DNA from 4 places in the Paenibacillus liaoningensis genome. Region 2 is predicted to be linked to each of the others. Evidence: riboswitches for the same ligand, from Rfam matches in the RefSeq annotation. Region 2 holds a riboswitch; each other region holds the start of a gene.

Region 1 (4,212 bases), on a different contig from region 2:
CTCGCTCTGAATATTGGCGGATGGCTGCTCGTCCATCTCGGCGTCTCCTATTTTCATACGAGCTTGCCACAGCGCTGGTTTGCAAGACCAGAAGCAGGAGCAGGAGCAGGCGGGACAGTGCGCAAAGCGGAGCGCAGCAAGGAGAAGCGGCACTTCGGCAGAGGAGCAGAGCCGAAGCAGCCTGATAAAAGCGGCGAGGAGCGTTTCTACGAGCAGGTGCTGTTCATCCGCTCCTGGAAGGACAGCGTGCCGGATGGCAGCTTTTTGTTCCGCAGGGGATTCCAGAAGAAAAGGCTTGCTAAGCGCGGCCAAGCCTATTACCAGGAGTACATGGGGGAAACGCTCAGAGGCGAATGGACGCACTGGCTGTCCATCGTGCCCGCGCCGTTATTTTTCATCTGGAACGAGCCTTTGTATGGCTATTTAATGGTAGGCTACGCGCTGGCGGCCAATTTGCCGTTTATAGCGATTTTGCGATATAACCGGCTGCGGCTCAGGCGAATTTGCGGATCGAGCCGTCTATGACGGGCATTTATAGAAAGCTGATTCTAGCATGGGAAGGAAGAGACTATAAATGAAGACCAGGCATGTTGCTGTTGTAGGCGCCGGACCGGGAGGACTTGCTGCCGCTATGCTGCTGCGCCGCTATTTTCGCCATCCCAACACACTGGCCTTGTTTGGACGTTATGCGACCTATGTCGGATCAGCTCCTGATCGGGCGCCAGCAATCTTCGCGATGCTGCCGCATGTCGAGACAGAGCTTGGCGTTTTTGGTGTTCGAGGCGGCACCTACAGCATCGTTGAAGGTCTGCGCCAGCTTGCGGAGGAAATGGGGGCGGAAATACGCACCTCGGTGCGTGTGCAGTGCATTGCTGCAAAAGGCGGCGGCGTAAGCGGAGTAGAGACGGAATGCGGTTTTGTGCCAGCCGATCTGGTGCTCGCGAACGGAGATGTGCTGTCCGTATGCCGCGATTTGCTCGGCGAGCAGCTGCGGCCTGCCATGACGAATCGCCATATTTCAACTTACGAGCCTTCTCTGTCCGGCTTTGTCACTCTTGCAGGCATACGCAGACGTTACGATAAGCTGCTGCATCATACTGTATTTTATCCGGAAAGGTATGGGGAGGAATTTTCGGCGATTTTCGCGCGCCGCGAGGCTCCTGCCGATCCTGCGATTTATGTATGCTGTTCCGCCTATATGGAACAGGAACTGGCGCCGGAAGGAGGCAGCAACCTGTTTATTTTGGCGAATGCCCCGTATACGTCGGACGCTTGGAGCTGGGAGCGGGAGGCGGAGCGCTATCAGGGCCGTCTGATGAAGCAGCTGGCTGGCTTGGAGGGACTGGATCGGGAAGCAGAGCAGCTTGCTTTGTATACACCGGAGGATTTGGAGCGGGATACGTCGGCATTTCGCGGCGCCATCTATGGCATTTCCTCGAATTCAGCAAAGCAGACGTTTTTGCGGCCGTCCAATCGTGCGGATTTGCGCGGACTATGGTTTGCGGGCGGAACGACCCATCCCGGCGGGGGAACGCCGATGGTTGCCATGTCAGGGCTGCTCACCGCAGAGGCGATGATTCGGCAGCATCATTAATGAATCTATTGGGGCAAAAGAAAAGCCGCGCTTAGCGGGGGCAGCAAAACTTCCAGCTAAGCGCGGTTTATTTTTAATGAAAAAAATAAAAAACCCTTCTAAGTTAGAGGGCCTGCTTGAAACAACTTATAAAATATCGGGACGACACGATTTGAACATGCGACCCCCTGGTCCCAAACCAGGTGCTCTACCAAGCTGAGCTACGTCCCGGGAAAAAAATGGTGCCGTCGAGAGGACTTGAACCCCCAACCTACTGATTACAAGTCAGTTGCTCTACCAATTGAGCTACAACGGCGCGGTTATGTATCGGACACAAGATGTATTATGCCACAGAACTTTAGGAGGATGCAATACCTTTTTTAAATTTTTTTGAAAAAAATTCGGGCAGCGTTCAAATGCCCGAATTGGCCTATTTTTTAACTTTAAAATGAACGACTGCGCTGTACAGCATTTTCCCGCGATCGGGATGAAACACCGCATGATGACTAATCGCATGAACTTGTAATAGCAGTGCTTTATTCGCTTCAATTTGCTGGTCAATGTGCTTTTCGAGCGTACGTAAGTCAAAAGCCTCAAAAAATTCGATTTTATCCTCAATTAAATCTAGTCGAAAATCCATCTTGTCCCCCCTAAAATCTCATTAATAGCTAGCATTCGCTAATATTATAACGTTGTTAGGCACTAGTTTCAAAGTATCATGTCAGATAATCTCGCTTTTTATAATTTACAAAAAGGTTTTCCTAAATTATACTTTAAAAGTGTCGAAATAAATAGAAAATTACATACTGAAAAAGGCAAACTTATTGAAAGATAGGGGCGCAAAGTTATGGGCCTAAGGTATTGAACTATGGCAGCCAAACCACCGGTACAGGACTATAGGCTGATTCAGCTGTTCAATTCGTCGCGGTGATTGGATAGCTTTTGTTTTTTCAGTGTAATAGGAGAGATGGAGAGAAAATGATGATTAACCGATTGAGAGAGGCAAAATGGTTAAAATGGACATCAAGGATTTCTGATTTCTTGAAGAAACAAAAGGTTACAACGAAGCTGTTGTTTATCACTTCATTAATCACCTTGTTCAACGTCGTCGCTGGCGGGTGGATTTTTATGCAAAATGCTTCGGTTAGAAGTGCAGTGAAAGCTTCAAATGAGCTTCAGGAGGCCAAAAAAGAATATCAAGGGATATCGGATTCGATGCTGCGCACGCTGCTTTCGATGATTGATGCCGTAGAAAACGGCAGCACCGGCGACGATGGAATCAACTTGGCACTTAAGTCGATGCCCGAGCGGGTAGAAAAATTGAAGGTTACACTAGCGTACCTGGATGAAAAATATCCTCACGGGGATAACGGCACCGCCTATTCGAACCAAGGCAATGTGTTTGGCCTTGCACTGGAGCAGCTTAATAAAGAAAACGGCAATCACAGCCTGCTAACCATTGAAGACCGCTCCGCCAAGGTCAAACAGCTTGTCAGTACATATACGATTGTTCTCAGCTTTGCGAATGAAACGGTAGAAAATTGGCTCGAAGTGGATACGGTCGCTACACAGGAGACATTAAATAAAAGTATTGCAGCTGCCAATACGATTATTATCATCAATATTGTTTTGCTGGCAGTACTGCCGTTCCTCATGTCGTATTCGTTAAGCCGGAATGTAAAAAAAGGCATCGTTGGTTTAATGAAGCGTATTACCGCTTATCAAAATAACGATTTCACCTATGATGAGAAGCTGGATCGCCAAGATGAATTTGGTCAAATTGACCGCTCGCTGGCGCAAATGGGAAGTGAGCTTCGTGACACCCTTCGTTCGACTATGGATGTAAGCACGGTTGTTCTGCAAGCCTCGCGCAATATGGGCGATATGATTGTTCGCAATCAGAACGCTTCCGAGCAGGTGAAGGAAGAGATTGGCAACGGCAAAACGATTTTGATGACCCAGTATGATGATGCAACTTCGATCTCGGCCGTAACGGAGCAAATATCGGCAAGCTCGCAGCAAATTGCGGCTTCAACCGAATATATTAATCGCGACATGAAAGAAATGAGAGAGTCATCGCGTATAGGCTCCACCGATATGAAGGGCGTTGTGCAGATGGTGAATCAGACGGTGCAGCAATTTGCCCGAGTTACCGAGTCCTTCGACCGAATCAATGAGCGCTACAATAATGTAACGAAGTTTTTGGGCGGCATTCAGGATTTGAACACACAGACGAATTTATTGTCGCTGAATGCTTCGATTGAATCGGCGCGTGCAGGCGAGCATGGCAGAGGCTTTGCTGTAGTAGCGGAGGAAATTCGCAAGCTGTCGAGCCAGACCGATATCATTTCCAAAGATATTACGAAGGAGCTTAAGCTTATTCAGAACGATTTTGCCGACAGCAGCCAAAGCTTGAGCAGCTTCTCGGAAGTGATAGAAACGACGAAGCAGGCATCGGTGACGGCTAGCGAAATGTTTAATGGTCTGGAAAATCAAAGCAGCGTATTGTCCGAGCAAATGGGCGAAATTTCTGTCGGCATTGATGAAATTACAAAAGGCATTACCGATATTGTTGGCTCAGTAGACAAGCTGCTGCAAACCTCCTCCGAGGTAAATGGCAAAATGGAGCAGATGAGCGG
Region 2 (4,212 bases):
CCGCCGGCGAATCGAAATACCCGTTGAAAAAAATGCTTATCTTCGCATGGGAGGGCATTACCTCCTTTAGCGTATCTCCTATCCGCGCAGTGTCGGTTGTCGGCTTTTTTATGTCGGTCATGAGCCTCGTGTTCGCCCTTTATGTATTCGTCAGGCATTTGCAGGGAAACACGGTATCCGGCTGGAGCTCGATGATTCTTTCGATTTGGTTCATTGGCGGCATTCAGCTGCTGTGCATTGGACTAATTGGCGAATATATCGGCAAAATTTACATTGAAACGAAGAAACGCCCGAAATACTTCGTGGAAACCGTGCTGCATAACGTTGTGCCAGCGGAAACGAAATCGCAGCAATTACAAGAGACGAGGTGACGAATGGAATCGCTGCTGCTTAAAGCAAAATCGAATACGCAAGTTTTGATCTTCCTGCTCTCCTTGTTTGTCATTACGAGAATATTGCTTTATTTTGCAGGCTTTCTCGGCATGAATCTGTTTCCGAACTATCAAATTCCGCCGGACTATACGGTCGTGCAGGGGCATGATTTCACATCGAGCCAGCTCTCGATCCAGACGGATATTTCACAGCTGAAGAAGCCGAGCTTCGAGGATCTAAGGAAATTTGACAGCGTATGGTACTTGGGAATTGCCGAAAATGGCTATGATACGTATAACATCAACGAATCGCATCCTAGTGCAAATTGGGTGTTTTTCCCTTTATACCCTTTGTTAGTCTTTTTGGTGGAGTCTATTTCTAAATACGATGCGACAGTCGTGGGATCGGTTTTATCGAATTTGTTTTTGCTCGTATCACTTTTTTATTTTTATGGCATTTGTTTAAAAAGAGGACTGAAACAGGAGCACGCCCAAGTCGCGGTGCTGCTGCTGCTCATTTTTCCGACCGCCATCTTCTATGCCGTGCCTTATACAGAGAGCCTGTTCCTCATGCTGTCGCTAATGACCGTCTATTATGCGATGCAAAAACGATATTTTCTCGCGTTTCTGTTCGGGGGCTTGTCCGCTGTGACGCGCAATTTGGGCTTCGTCAACTTGTTTTTCGTTGTGGGTACGCTGTTGATCGAACACAGGCTGTACCGTTTCAAGTGGAAGGACACGAAGTATTTAGGCTATGCAATCATTTCGGCGCTGCCGCTAGCCGGTTATCTGTTGTACATGAAATGGCTTACTGGCGATTTGCTGGCTCCGATTACCGAGCAAAGCATCAACTGGTATCGCAAGACGGTTGCTCCGTTCTCGAACTATATTCATTTTATCCAAAAGCCTTATTTCTCAGGAAATGGCGGCTGGGAAAATGGCCTGCTTGCCTTTATTATCGCGAATGCCGTCCTCGTCATTTTTGCTGCCTTTCTTATTATGCGCTGGAAAGATATTCGCCGTAATGCTCATGAATGGCTGTTTTTTGCCTATGGATTGCTGCTTATGCTCATTCCGTTCGCCAGCGCCGAATTTTTGCAGAGCATTCCACGTTATGTCATGGTTGCGTTCCCCTTCTACATTTATTTTGCGGATGTGCTGAAAAATAATAAGGCGCTGCAAATGTTTTATTTCATGATGTTTTTCCTGCTTCATATTGTGTATGCGATTTGCTACTTTAATGGATATTTTTTCGTTGTATAAATTTATGAAAAAATAAATTGACGAAATTTGCGCTTAAGGTGTACAATAGCACCATATTACTTTAGCTCGTACTTTATACCTAGATCGTTTAACGAAAAGGCAAACTCAGGGAAACCTGATGTGCGCAAAGCTACAGGGGCTTCATTCCTAACGGAATATGCTCGCCAGCTACCGAATTCAACATCGATTCTTCCTTTATTAATCAAGGTAGACTTTGTTCTTTCGGGAGCAGGGACTATCTTTTTTTTATTGCTTACACGAAAAGGCAAACTCAGGGAAACCTGATGTGCGCAAAGCTATAGGGGCTTCATCCTTTAACAGGATATGCTCGCCAGCTGCCGAAGCCCGACATAGCCTCCTTTGCCTGATGAAGGTGCGGCGTGTTCTTCGGACCACGACCATCATTCGCTCGGGGGAGGAACTTACTATGAAAACTACAAAATTCGCTCTTACACTCCTTATGCTCGCTTCGACATTACTCTGGGCACTCCCTGCTAGCGCGCAAACCAACTTTTACAACGGAGCATGGATCGGCACTTGGCCGAACCAAAGCTTGAACAACATCGCTGCCTACGAGCAACTAATCGGTGGACACCAAGATGTTGTACATACTTTTGTCAACTCGAACCAAGGGATTAATGAATGGAAGGGCTTTATGGACTATGTAAATAATAATGGTTCGATTAACCTACTTACCCTTGAGTTTAAAAATAAAAATTACAAAGAATATTCGACTGCTGATATTAATAGAGGCGTAGTAGACGCTTACCTGAAACAAACGGCAAAACAACTGGTTAACTGGCAAGCAGCTAACAAAAACCCTGAAATTTGGCTTCGCATTTTCCACGAAGGCAATGGCAACTGGTACGGCTGGGGCGTTGGCGACAGCACAGTTAACACAAACGAGACTTACAAAGCGGCATTCCAACGTGTCGTTACGATTTTCAGAGAGCAAGGCGCAACGAATGTAAAATTCATGTACAACGTAAACGCTGAAAATGTTGGCAAAAACGCATCGTTTACAGCTATGTACCCAGGCGATGCTTACGTAGACCTGCTTTCGATCGATGGCTACAACTTTGGAACGAAAGAATCGTGGAGCTCGTGGAGAAGCTTTAACGACGTATTCTACGCTTCGTACCAAGCGCTGACAAGCATTTCGAGCAAGCCGATCATTATCGCTGAAACTGGCACAACAGAAAGCGGCGGCAGCAAAAACGAATGGGTTATTGATGCGATGAATCAAGTGCAATCGCCAGCGTACAGCCAAATTAAAGGCTTGATCTGGTTCAACGAGAACAAAGAGCTGGACTGGCATATCGATTCGTCGGCTGATAGCCTGAGCGCTTACCAAACGCTGCAAAAAACGCTTTAATAGATTAGACTGGGCTAGTCGTCAAGTCCTGGTCTCAACTCTATCAAACACTGGCTGATATAATACTAAATAGGTATTCTGAGAAAACTCTAATTTCGCGTAAACCGCGTAAAATTAGAGTTTTTTCGCTTTTTTTCTACACTTTTGCCAATAAGATTACAATGTTAAGAAGAAAAATTAACTTTTAAAGGGGCAAGGATTGTGATAAGATAACTTTGAATTTGAGCCTTAGCCGCCAAAAATATCATATTTCCGGCCGATTTAACAAATATCGACAGCGAAATTAGACAGTATAGTCAATCCATGTTGTAGATTAGTCAGAAAAGGAATGGAATTATGGCGAATAAATAGAGCGCAAAGGATTGGGGTTATTTGAAAACAAAAGCTAGGTACATATTAACAACGCTATCCATTGCTATCATGATCGTGTATCTAGTATGGAGACTTGTACAAACACTCCCATCTGGCTGGTCATTAATTTTTGGATCGTTGTTACTATTTTTTGAAATCATTTCTATTTTTCAATCCGTTTTATTCCACATTCTTCTGCTAAAACCCACTGAAAGAAAGCCTGCGCCATTACCTGACAACCTTTATTCTGTGGATGTTACGATCGCTACCTACAATGAACCGCCATCCTTGGTTAGAAAAACCATACTTGCTTGTAAAAACTTGAATTATCCGGAAAATCTGTTAAACATTTGGGTGTGTGATGATGGAAAGCGAGCGGAAATGAGAGAATTAGCCGAAGGTTTAGGCGTTCATTATCTCGATCGTCCCGGAAATGAACATGCTAAAGCGGGTAATTTGAATCATGCGCTGACGAAGATGAAGGGCGATTTGCTCCTTACTTTAGATGCCGATATGATGCCAAAACCGGATTTTTTACAGCGAACGGTAGGATTTTTTGCAGAGAATGAGAAGCTTGCTTACGTACAAACGCCCCAAGTTTTTTACAACGAAGATATTTTCCAATACAACTATTACCAAGGGCGCAACATTCCGAACGAGCAAGATATGTTTATGCGGCTTATTCAATCTGGAAGAGACCGTTTTAACGCTGTTATTTATGTGGGCAGCAACTGCATCTTCCGGCGCAGCGCCATTGACCATATTGGTGGTTTCGTTATCGGTACGATAACAGAGGATTTGGCTACAGGGATGAAGCTTCAATCCAATGGATTTGATTCTTATTGCTTGAAT
Region 3 (4,212 bases), on a different contig from region 2:
ATACTCAACCGCTCCGCCAATAATCGGAACTGTGCTGCCAAATCCCGTAGCTTGGCTTTTATAAGCCCACCACTTGTCGTAGGTCGAAGCAGTTGGCGTCGCCGTCGGTGTTGCTGTAGGCGTCGGTGTAGCTACCGGATTCGGGTCCGCGTTAATCGTTACATTCGCCGATGCCGTTGTACTTTCCGCTGAATCAACGAGTGTAATCGTCGCCGTATTCGTCGTAGGCACAACCGAGCTTGAGCCAGTCGGCTTCGCTTTCACGGGAATTTCCAGCTTCACCGAAGTACCGGAAGGCAATGGATGTGCATTGACGGTTAGAGTTTGGCCATTTTTCGTATCCCAGCCTCCATCCTCCCAGCCATCTACAATTTCAAATTGTGCCGGTACTGTATCAACAATCGTTACATTCTTACCGACATGAGTTGCTCCATCTGCCTGATACAAGATCGTATACTTGAAGGTATCTCCTACATTAACAGTGCTCACACTGGCTGTCTTTGTAAAAGTCAGCCCTGTAATCGGTCCTGCTGCCTGTGCCGGTGCTGCGAATGGCTGTAATGCAGCTTGCAGCAGCAAAACGAGCAGCATGATCCAGGAAATCTTGTGCCTGATCGCTCTCTGTCTACTTGCGGGCATCTCATCAATCCTCTCTTTTTCTCTATCTCCTCTAGTTTCTCTCTTGTTGTGAATACCGATAATGCCTAGTACATAAACATTACCTTACGAATACCACGTCATTTTCCATCCTCTTCCTCCTTGTATTCAAATAAGAAAATTATATCCAGCCCAACTGTACAAAAACTTTACAAGCCTCCCCTTTATCCGTCAGCTAAATAACTGCAAAAAAGCTTCGTCCATCCGATGAAGGATAGACGAAGCTTCTGTGTGTACCTATTGAGTTATATGTGTTTATTTCCGTTTAATAAACTTTAGCAGCCGTATAACGCGAGCTGTCTTTAATCATTTTGCCCGCTTTCTTGCTGTTCTTCAGGCCAGCATCAAGCGTCGTATCGATCGTGATCCATTTGCCGTCCAAATATACTTCATTCCAAGCGTGATAATTTGATACATCAGACGCTTTGCCCGTCACCATCTTGGCCGGAATGTCCAAGCTGCGAAGCATGCCTGCCATTAATGCAGCGTAGCCGTAGCAAATATCTTTCTGCGAACTAAAGGTACGATCGATTTGAGGCAAATAATCGTTGGTCACCTTAGCCGCAAGCTGATGATCGTAAGAAATATTCGCTACAATATAATTGTAAACCGCCGTTACCTTCTCGGTATCCGTCTTTGCTCCCTTAGTCAGTTCCAATGCTTTCTTAACCGCTTTGCTGTTGCTGCTCCAATCAATATTTTGTATGGAGTTCAAATAGACGAGGCTGCTGTCACTCAAATTCAAGGTAACTTTGCCTGTATGAACTGCTCTATATTTTTTGGTACCACTTACGTTTTCCAATAATGAAATCGTATAATCTCCATTGCCCAGTTGAAGCGCAAACCATTCTTCTGTCTGGTTTGTCCGGAGCGCATACGTATAATTTTTGCCGTCTTTGGCTACAACCAGCCTTGTATCTACGCCTGACTTGACCTCATAACGAATGCCGATGCTTCCTTTATCCACATTGGATTCGTCGAGCCAGCTTGTCCCAGCTGCCGCTGCCACTTGAGCAGTTGCTTGAGGGAACACGGACAGAATCAACGCCAGCAAAATCATAACCGTTAAACTTTTGCGCATAAAAAAAACTCCCTTCGGTGGCTAGGCTGCCATCTAATAATAGAGAAGGCCCTTTAGCTTTGCGTCCCTGCCTTTCGACAGGTTTGCCGTTATCGTGTAAAGTTTTGTAAGTCGTGTTAGGTAGAAAAACTACCTTATATTAAACTATGATTATCTCTAGTATATACCCATTATTTGCAATAAACAATACGTTAAATCTTTTTTATTTCCAGGCTGAGGCTTGTATTTTCTGGTTTTTCTTCATCCATCTCCGCTTTAACCGTTTCATAAAAGGCTCTTCCTTCCGCTCTTTAAGCATGCCCTTTACGTCTCTAAGCAGGAGCATATACCGCATTTCATCTTCGTGCTTCAAGCTTTGAAATTCTTTCAAATGTTCTGCGCCCATCTCGCTTCAACTCCATCATGCGTTTTATCAATCCTATGTCGGTTGATAAAATTCCGATACCCGAAACAGCGTTTAGCTGCTTTTGACCGTGTAAAACTTTTGGAATCTCCAAAACTTCCTTGGTCCTGTCGACAAATAAAGCCACGCAAAAAAATCACGAATACCATCATCTACGATTCCCTCATTGTACCGATAAAGCTGACGCTGGTAGTTCAGGCGGCATATTTCCACCCCGTCCCACCAAAAAGAAAACGTGTTCCGCTTATCATCATGCTCCAGAGTAATCATAAATTCCCCTTCCGAAAGCTGAAAATACTGCTTGTCATAAAAAAACAAAGGCCCCTCAGAAGTAGCTGTAATGCCAATAAAATGACCTCTATGATGGGTATAAAAGCCACGAACGATGGTGTAATCGGTCATTTGATTCAAATTCAGCTGTCGTAGGTGCTGGGCTCCCTCGCTTATACAGCAAGCCAGCTCAGGATAGCGAAAATGGCGAATGACATTCATTTGCCGCTTCTCGGTTATCATCATCTTCTTCAACCATTCCTTTGGACATGCTATTTTTTTGAAAATGAAGCTCGTAAAGCTTGTCCGTCTCCATTTTCACCTACTCCTCCATTATAAATAGGGCAACTCTACAATTTCTCGACAAAATCTCTGTTTAATCTCGCAAAACTTACAAAATAATAGGCCGCATAGAATATTGAATTTTTATTCCTTCAACAGTATGATAATTCAAAGGAATACTCAGAAAGGACTGCAGCCCTTTGGAAGAACAAAAACTTTGGACTAGAAGCGACGGATTTACAATTAGCACAAATAAAGCTTATTTGGATATTGAAACGATTTATAAATTTCTAAACGAGGAATCTTATTGGGCAAACGGAATTGACAAAGAACTTGTACAAGCAGCCATTGAACACTCCATTTTGTGCTACGGCATTTATCAGGGGAATCCGCTTAAGGAACAAGCGAAGCTAGTTGGTTTTGCGCGAGTTGTCACCGACCTTGTCCGCTTTTCCTGGTTAGGGGATGTATTTGTTATACCCGAGTTTCGAGGTATAGGACTTAGCAAGTGGCTATTAGAAACCATATTGGAGCACCCCAAACTAAAAGGAACAAGCTTTAATCTAGGTACAAAAGATGCTCAGACTTTATATGCCAAGTATGGTTTTAAGCCTCTCGAGCAAGTAGAAAGAAGAATGGCACGGCCATTGGATTGGAGAGCTATTTATGAGGGCTATGGTTTAAAAAGTCAATAGCACTCGCTTGCCCCTCCAATTATTTACCATTTTGTTTCCTTCACCAGTCTACAAACCATTAACGCCGCTTTTCCAATCTTTGTACCATTCTGTAATGTATGCGCTTGGCTGCTCGTTCAATTCCTCCATCAGCGCGGCGGTTAAAGCATTGTACTGCTGATTAACCATAAGATGATTCCCTTTAGACGCATACAGCTGCATTAAGGCAAAATAAGCCTCTTCCGCCTGCGCATGCTCCTCGATAATTCGAATATATCCGGCAATCGCTTTATCCAGCTGGCCATGCTCGACATGCCAAGCTTCCAAGCGATAGGAAGTATTCAGCCACAGGCGCTTCAGGCGCTGGCGTTCGCTCTCCGCCCACCAATAATCATAATCCTTTAAATAATCGCCTCGATAAAGATTCATAGCCTCCTCGTATTCCGCAAGGGTTGCCGCCGCTAGCGGCGGTGCAGCAGCAATTCCTCTCTCCCATTCCTCCACATCCAGCACAACCTGATTAAGTGTCAATATGTATCCTTCTGTTGTATTGGCGATGTGAAAACACTTTCCAAACTGATCAAGCGTTTTCCTAATATGGTACACCGTCGTATACAGCTGGGCATATACTTTCTCCGTCCCATTATCGGGCCATAGCAAATCGATTAATAGCGATTTCCTTACCAGCTGTTCGCGATGCTGGAGCAAATACAGAAACAGCTCCTGCGCCTTTGTCGTACGCCAACGTATGGCTGCATCCTTTTTTCCAGAAAATTCGACACTAAACTGCCCCAGCAGCTGCAAAATCAGGTGCTGCTCCTCATTCGTTTTTATCACTTGCTGCA
Region 4 (4,212 bases), on a different contig from region 2:
GGGGGCATTACAACATTTGTTCCGCTGTTCGCTAAGTCGATTCAGGTCAATTCCGGCGCATTCTTTCTGGCCTTTGCTGCATCACTGGCACTCAGCCGTCCCATTTCGGGAAAACTTTCGGATCGATACGGAGAGATTTCTGTTATCGTACCAGCCCTTGTCATTACGATTGGCGCCTTGATTGTGCTCAGCATGTCGACCGGCTTAGGCGGTGTGCTTGTTGCGGCGATTTTATATGGCATCGGGTTTGGCTCCGCGCAGCCGTCCCTTCAAGCGGCAACGATACGTCTGGCCCATCCAGAGCGAATCGGAGTTGCCAACGCCTCGATATCGACCGCTAATGATCTTGGCATCGGGCTCGGTGCGATCGTGCTAGGCTGGGTTTCCCAGTACATGAGCTATCAGGCGTTATTCACGGTCAGCGCTTTGTCCGTTGCAATTTCCTTGCTGCTGTTCACTTTATTTGTAAAACGTTTGTTGAAAAATAATGAATAAATGGAGGAACAATCAAATGGAATATGTGAAACTCGAAAATACGGGCTTGGAAGTATCCCGAATTTGTCTGGGCTGTATGGGCTTCGGAGTAGCCGTGCAAGGAGGGCATCAATGGATTATTAATGAAGCAGACAGTCGTCCCGTTATTAAAAAAGCACTAGAGCTTGGTATCAATTTTTTTGATACAGCTAATGTATATTCAGCCGGATCAAGTGAGGCGGTTATTGGACCTGCTTTAAAGGAATATGCAAATCGGGATGAAATCGTGCTGGCTACTAAGTTGAATGGGCGCACGCAGGTCCAAACGGTGCCGGACTTTCTCGAAAGGCCATTATGAGCGAGATTGATAAAAGCCTGAAACTCTTCAGAAAGAACCTGTAACCTCACCTATTGTTGGTGCTACAAAAATATCGCATATTGAGGATGCTGCAGCTGCTCTTTCCATAAAGCTGACACCTGAAGAAATAGCCCAGAAAGATGATCTTGAAAAGAATAAGCGGATCAATGGCTGGACGCCCATTATCTTGTGAATACATATGCCGAACCTTTTAGACAATAAAGGAAAAATCGATACCACAGAAACGCGGTGATGCGTTAAACTGAATGCTTATAAAGATGGCTGTCGAGACCTTCTCGACAGCCTGATGCCGCCTAAATGGCGGCTTTTTTGTTTTAAAATTTTCATAGCGTTACGTATCAAGGAAGATAAATCTGCGCAGGATTATTTCGTTCTAGTCTATCCAAGTTTCGTCTCCTCCCATAGACTTTCATTCTCTTCATATTAATAGGACCCCTCTCCCAAAAACTTTTTGTCGAATGAAAATATAAAAAAATGTAAAAAACGTAACTATTTGCCGAACGGATTGTTTATAGATTAGGAATGGAATAAAACAAACATAAAATGGATAAAGGCATACCTATGGAAACATAGGGACGCAAAGCCATGGCCTAAGGCATCAGACGATGCTACGGTTGACAGGTTGCTGGAAAATGGGAGCAGACTGTCCAAAATCCGGGCAGTTTTTTATTTATCAAAACAAGTTATTGGGGGTAATTTGATGAAACGTTTTTATTATCCATTAACACATGCGCAAAAACGAATTTGGTATACCGAGCAGTTTTACCCCGGAACGAGTATTGCCAATTTGAGCGGTTTTCTCAAGCTTAGATCGCATGAGGGAATGGATTGCCGCAGGAAGGGAACAAAACCGTTGTCCAGCAAAATGGCAAACCAGCCGATTCAGTAGTCAAGCTGGAGGTGATTATGCCGGTAGCTGTAGCTATTAACGTATCACGAACGGTAGGCTGGTTTACCTCCCAATATCCGGTTGTGCTCGACATGAGCTATACGGACGATTTAGCCTATCAAATAAAACGGGTGAAAGAAGATTTGCGCCATATTCCCAATAAGGGAATCGGTTATGGCCTGCTGCGATATTTGGCAACTGATGAGCATAAAGCAGGGCTCACCTTCTCATTCAAACCGGAAATCAGCTTCAACTATTTGGGGCAATTCGACAGCGAGGTGCAAACAGACTTGCTTTCACCATCCGTATACGATATGGGCGCGCAAACAAGCCCGGAATCTGAAGCGCTGTATGCGCTCAGCTTAAGCGGTATGGTAAGAGGCGAACGCCTCGTTGTGTCTTGCGCCTACAATAAAAAGCAATATTTGCGAGCTACGATAGATCAGCTGATGGATCGCTTCCACCATCATTTGCTTGTATTAATTCAGTGTTGCACAGCCAAGACGGACAGAGATTTCACACCAAGCGACTTTACGGCGAGTGAATTGCAGCTCGAAGAGGTCGGAGATATTTTTGACATGCTGGCAGAGAAGTTTGGCTAAGAGAATGAATTTGCGCGCAGCTTAATTTGCTGCGGAATGGATAGAAGGAGGCCTAGCACAGGTGAACGGGATTACTTTTCAGAAGGATCAAGTACAAGATATTTATTTTTTATCGCCTATGCAAGAGGGCATGCTGTTTCACACGCTTCTGCACCCCGGACAGAGCTATTATATGGAGCAACTGGCCATTTCGGTGAAAGGCTCATTTCGCAAAGATTTGCTGGAACAAAGCATGAACGTGTTGATGGATCGGTACGATATTTTTCGTACCGTATTCCTCCACGAGAAAATCAACCGGCCGGTTCAGGTTGTATTCAAGCAGCGAGCGTTCCATGTTCAGGAAATAGATTTATGTGATCAGCCCCAAGAAGAGCAGCAGCGACAGCTTGCTGCCTTCAAGCAGCAGGATAAAATGCTGGGATTTGATCTGTCCAAAGATATTTTAATGCGGACGACCGTTTTTAAGACAGGTGAGGACACGTATGAATGGATATGGAGCTATCACCACATTATGCTGGACGGCTGGTGCTTTGGCATTATTGTAAAGGAGCTGTTTCAGATATACAGCGCCTTGCTGAATCATAAGCCATACGAGCTGCCCGTCTCGAAACCATATAAGGAATATATCAACTGGCTTGGCAAGCAGGATAAGGAGGCTTCGCTTGTCTTTTGGTCGAGCTATTTAGCTGAATTTGAGGGGCAGGAGTCTTTCGCCGAGCAGCGCAGCAGACGCAGGGAGGAAGGTTATTCGTCAGGCGAGCTTCATTTTAAGCTTGGAGAGGAAGACAGTGAGGCTTTCTCTAGACTGGCAAGAGAGCATCAGGTTACGTTAAGCACAGCGATTCAAGCCGTTTGGGCTATTCTGCTTAGCCGTTATCAGCGCAGCAGCGATGTGTTGTTTGGAGCAGTTGTATCGGGTCGTCCCGCTGAGATTAGCGGTGTGGAGAGCATGGTGGGCCTGTTTATCAACGTAATCCCAACCCGTGTTCAGATCGTACCGGATATGACCTTCAAGCAATTAATAACGGAAATGCAGAGACTCTCGGTGCAGACCGAAGCGCATCAGTACGTGCCGCTTTATAATATCCAGAGCCGAATAGGCCAGCAGACGTTAATTGATCATATTGTTGTGTTCGAGAATTATCCGCTTCAAGAGGCTGGCAAACAAAGTGAAGAGCAGAATCTGGGATTTGCGATGGATGACATTCATATTTTCGAAAAAAGCCATTATGATCTTCATTTACTCGCTGGGCCTGGCAAGGAGATGGTGATGAAGCTAGCATACAATGCCAATGTGTATGAAAGCTCCTTCATCAATCGCTTGAAGGCGCAGCTCATCCACATGATTCGCCAGCTCGTGAGGGAGTCCAATAAGCCGCTTGGTGAGCTTGGAATTGTGCCTGAGGAAGAAGCACATCGCTTATTCGCTTTTAACCGTCTGGATGGCCGGGACGGGGAAATGGCAGCAGCAAGCAATATGACGCTTGCTCAGCGATTCGAATGGCAGGTGGAGAATACGCCGGAACATCTTGCCCTTTCTGCTCCAGATGGATTATTTACTTATGCTGAGCTGAACGCTCGTGCAAATAAGCTCGCTTACGTGCTTCGCGGCAGAGGAGTTAACGACGGGACTATCGTTGGTCTGCTCGTTCACCGCTCATCAGATATGATTGCAGCTATATTAGCCGTTCTTAAGGCTGAGGCGGCGTACGTCCCGATCGATCCTGCGTACCCAGAGCAGCGAATCAGCTACATGCTGGAGGATAGCGGAGCGAAGCTGCTGCTCACGCAGTATTCGTTGACAAGCGTTATCGAGAAAGTAGAGTATCAAGGAACCCTTCTGTACCTCGATGAACCAGAGCTGTATA

Evidence for each region. Region 2 has a riboswitch for cyclic di-GMP ahead of AC6B99_RS27590 (glycoside hydrolase family 26 protein). Riboswitches for the same ligand answer to the same signal wherever they lie in the genome.
Region 1: it holds a riboswitch for cyclic di-GMP, as region 2 does, so the genes downstream of both, AC6B99_RS24960 (methyl-accepting chemotaxis protein) here and AC6B99_RS27590 (glycoside hydrolase family 26 protein) in region 2, are expected to answer to the same signal.
Region 3: it holds a riboswitch for cyclic di-GMP, as region 2 does, so the genes downstream of both, AC6B99_RS21195 (transglutaminase-like domain-containing protein) here and AC6B99_RS27590 (glycoside hydrolase family 26 protein) in region 2, are expected to answer to the same signal.
Region 4: it holds a riboswitch for cyclic di-GMP, as region 2 does, so the genes downstream of both, AC6B99_RS11890 (condensation domain-containing protein) here and AC6B99_RS27590 (glycoside hydrolase family 26 protein) in region 2, are expected to answer to the same signal.

What each region holds. Positions count from the first base shown of each region.
Region 1 is NZ_JCAALU010000017.1:4,537-8,748, forward strand. Features, by position in the region: gene AC6B99_RS24935 (glycosyl-4,4'-diaponeurosporenoate acyltransferase CrtO family protein) at 1-525, shown strand, start outside; gene AC6B99_RS24940 (phytoene desaturase family protein) at 575-1,594, shown strand; tRNA gene AC6B99_RS24945 (tRNA-Pro) at 1,731-1,804, opposite strand; tRNA gene AC6B99_RS24950 (tRNA-Thr) at 1,814-1,889, opposite strand; gene AC6B99_RS24955 (YrzA family protein) at 2,004-2,213, opposite strand; cyclic di-GMP riboswitch class I at 2,378-2,461, shown strand; gene AC6B99_RS24960 (methyl-accepting chemotaxis protein) at 2,615-4,212, shown strand, end outside.
Region 2 is NZ_JCAALU010000020.1:113,151-117,362, forward strand. Features, by position in the region: gene AC6B99_RS27580 (glycosyltransferase family 2 protein) at 1-371, shown strand, start outside; gene AC6B99_RS27585 (mannosyltransferase family protein) at 375-1,634, shown strand; cyclic di-GMP riboswitch class I at 1,723-1,810, shown strand; cyclic di-GMP riboswitch class I at 1,889-1,977, shown strand; gene AC6B99_RS27590 (glycoside hydrolase family 26 protein) at 2,062-3,009, shown strand; gene AC6B99_RS27595 (glycosyltransferase) at 3,430-4,212, shown strand, end outside.
Region 3 is NZ_JCAALU010000013.1:204,507-208,718, reverse strand. Features, by position in the region: gene AC6B99_RS21200 (SdrD B-like domain-containing protein) at 1-639, opposite strand, end outside; gene AC6B99_RS21195 (transglutaminase-like domain-containing protein) at 923-1,738, opposite strand; cyclic di-GMP riboswitch class I at 1,752-1,836, opposite strand; gene AC6B99_RS21190 (hypothetical protein) at 2,196-2,657, opposite strand; gene AC6B99_RS21185 (GNAT family N-acetyltransferase) at 2,894-3,388, shown strand; gene AC6B99_RS21180 (response regulator) at 3,437-4,212, opposite strand, start outside.
Region 4 is NZ_JCAALU010000007.1:149,639-153,850, forward strand. Features, by position in the region: gene AC6B99_RS11875 (MFS transporter) at 1-495, shown strand, start outside; partial or broken gene AC6B99_RS11880 (aldo/keto reductase) at 512-855, shown strand; partial or broken gene AC6B99_RS11885 (transposase) at 906-1,043, opposite strand; cyclic di-GMP riboswitch class I at 1,396-1,483, shown strand; gene AC6B99_RS11890 (condensation domain-containing protein) at 1,682-2,344, shown strand; gene AC6B99_RS11895 (non-ribosomal peptide synthetase) at 2,406-4,212, shown strand, end outside.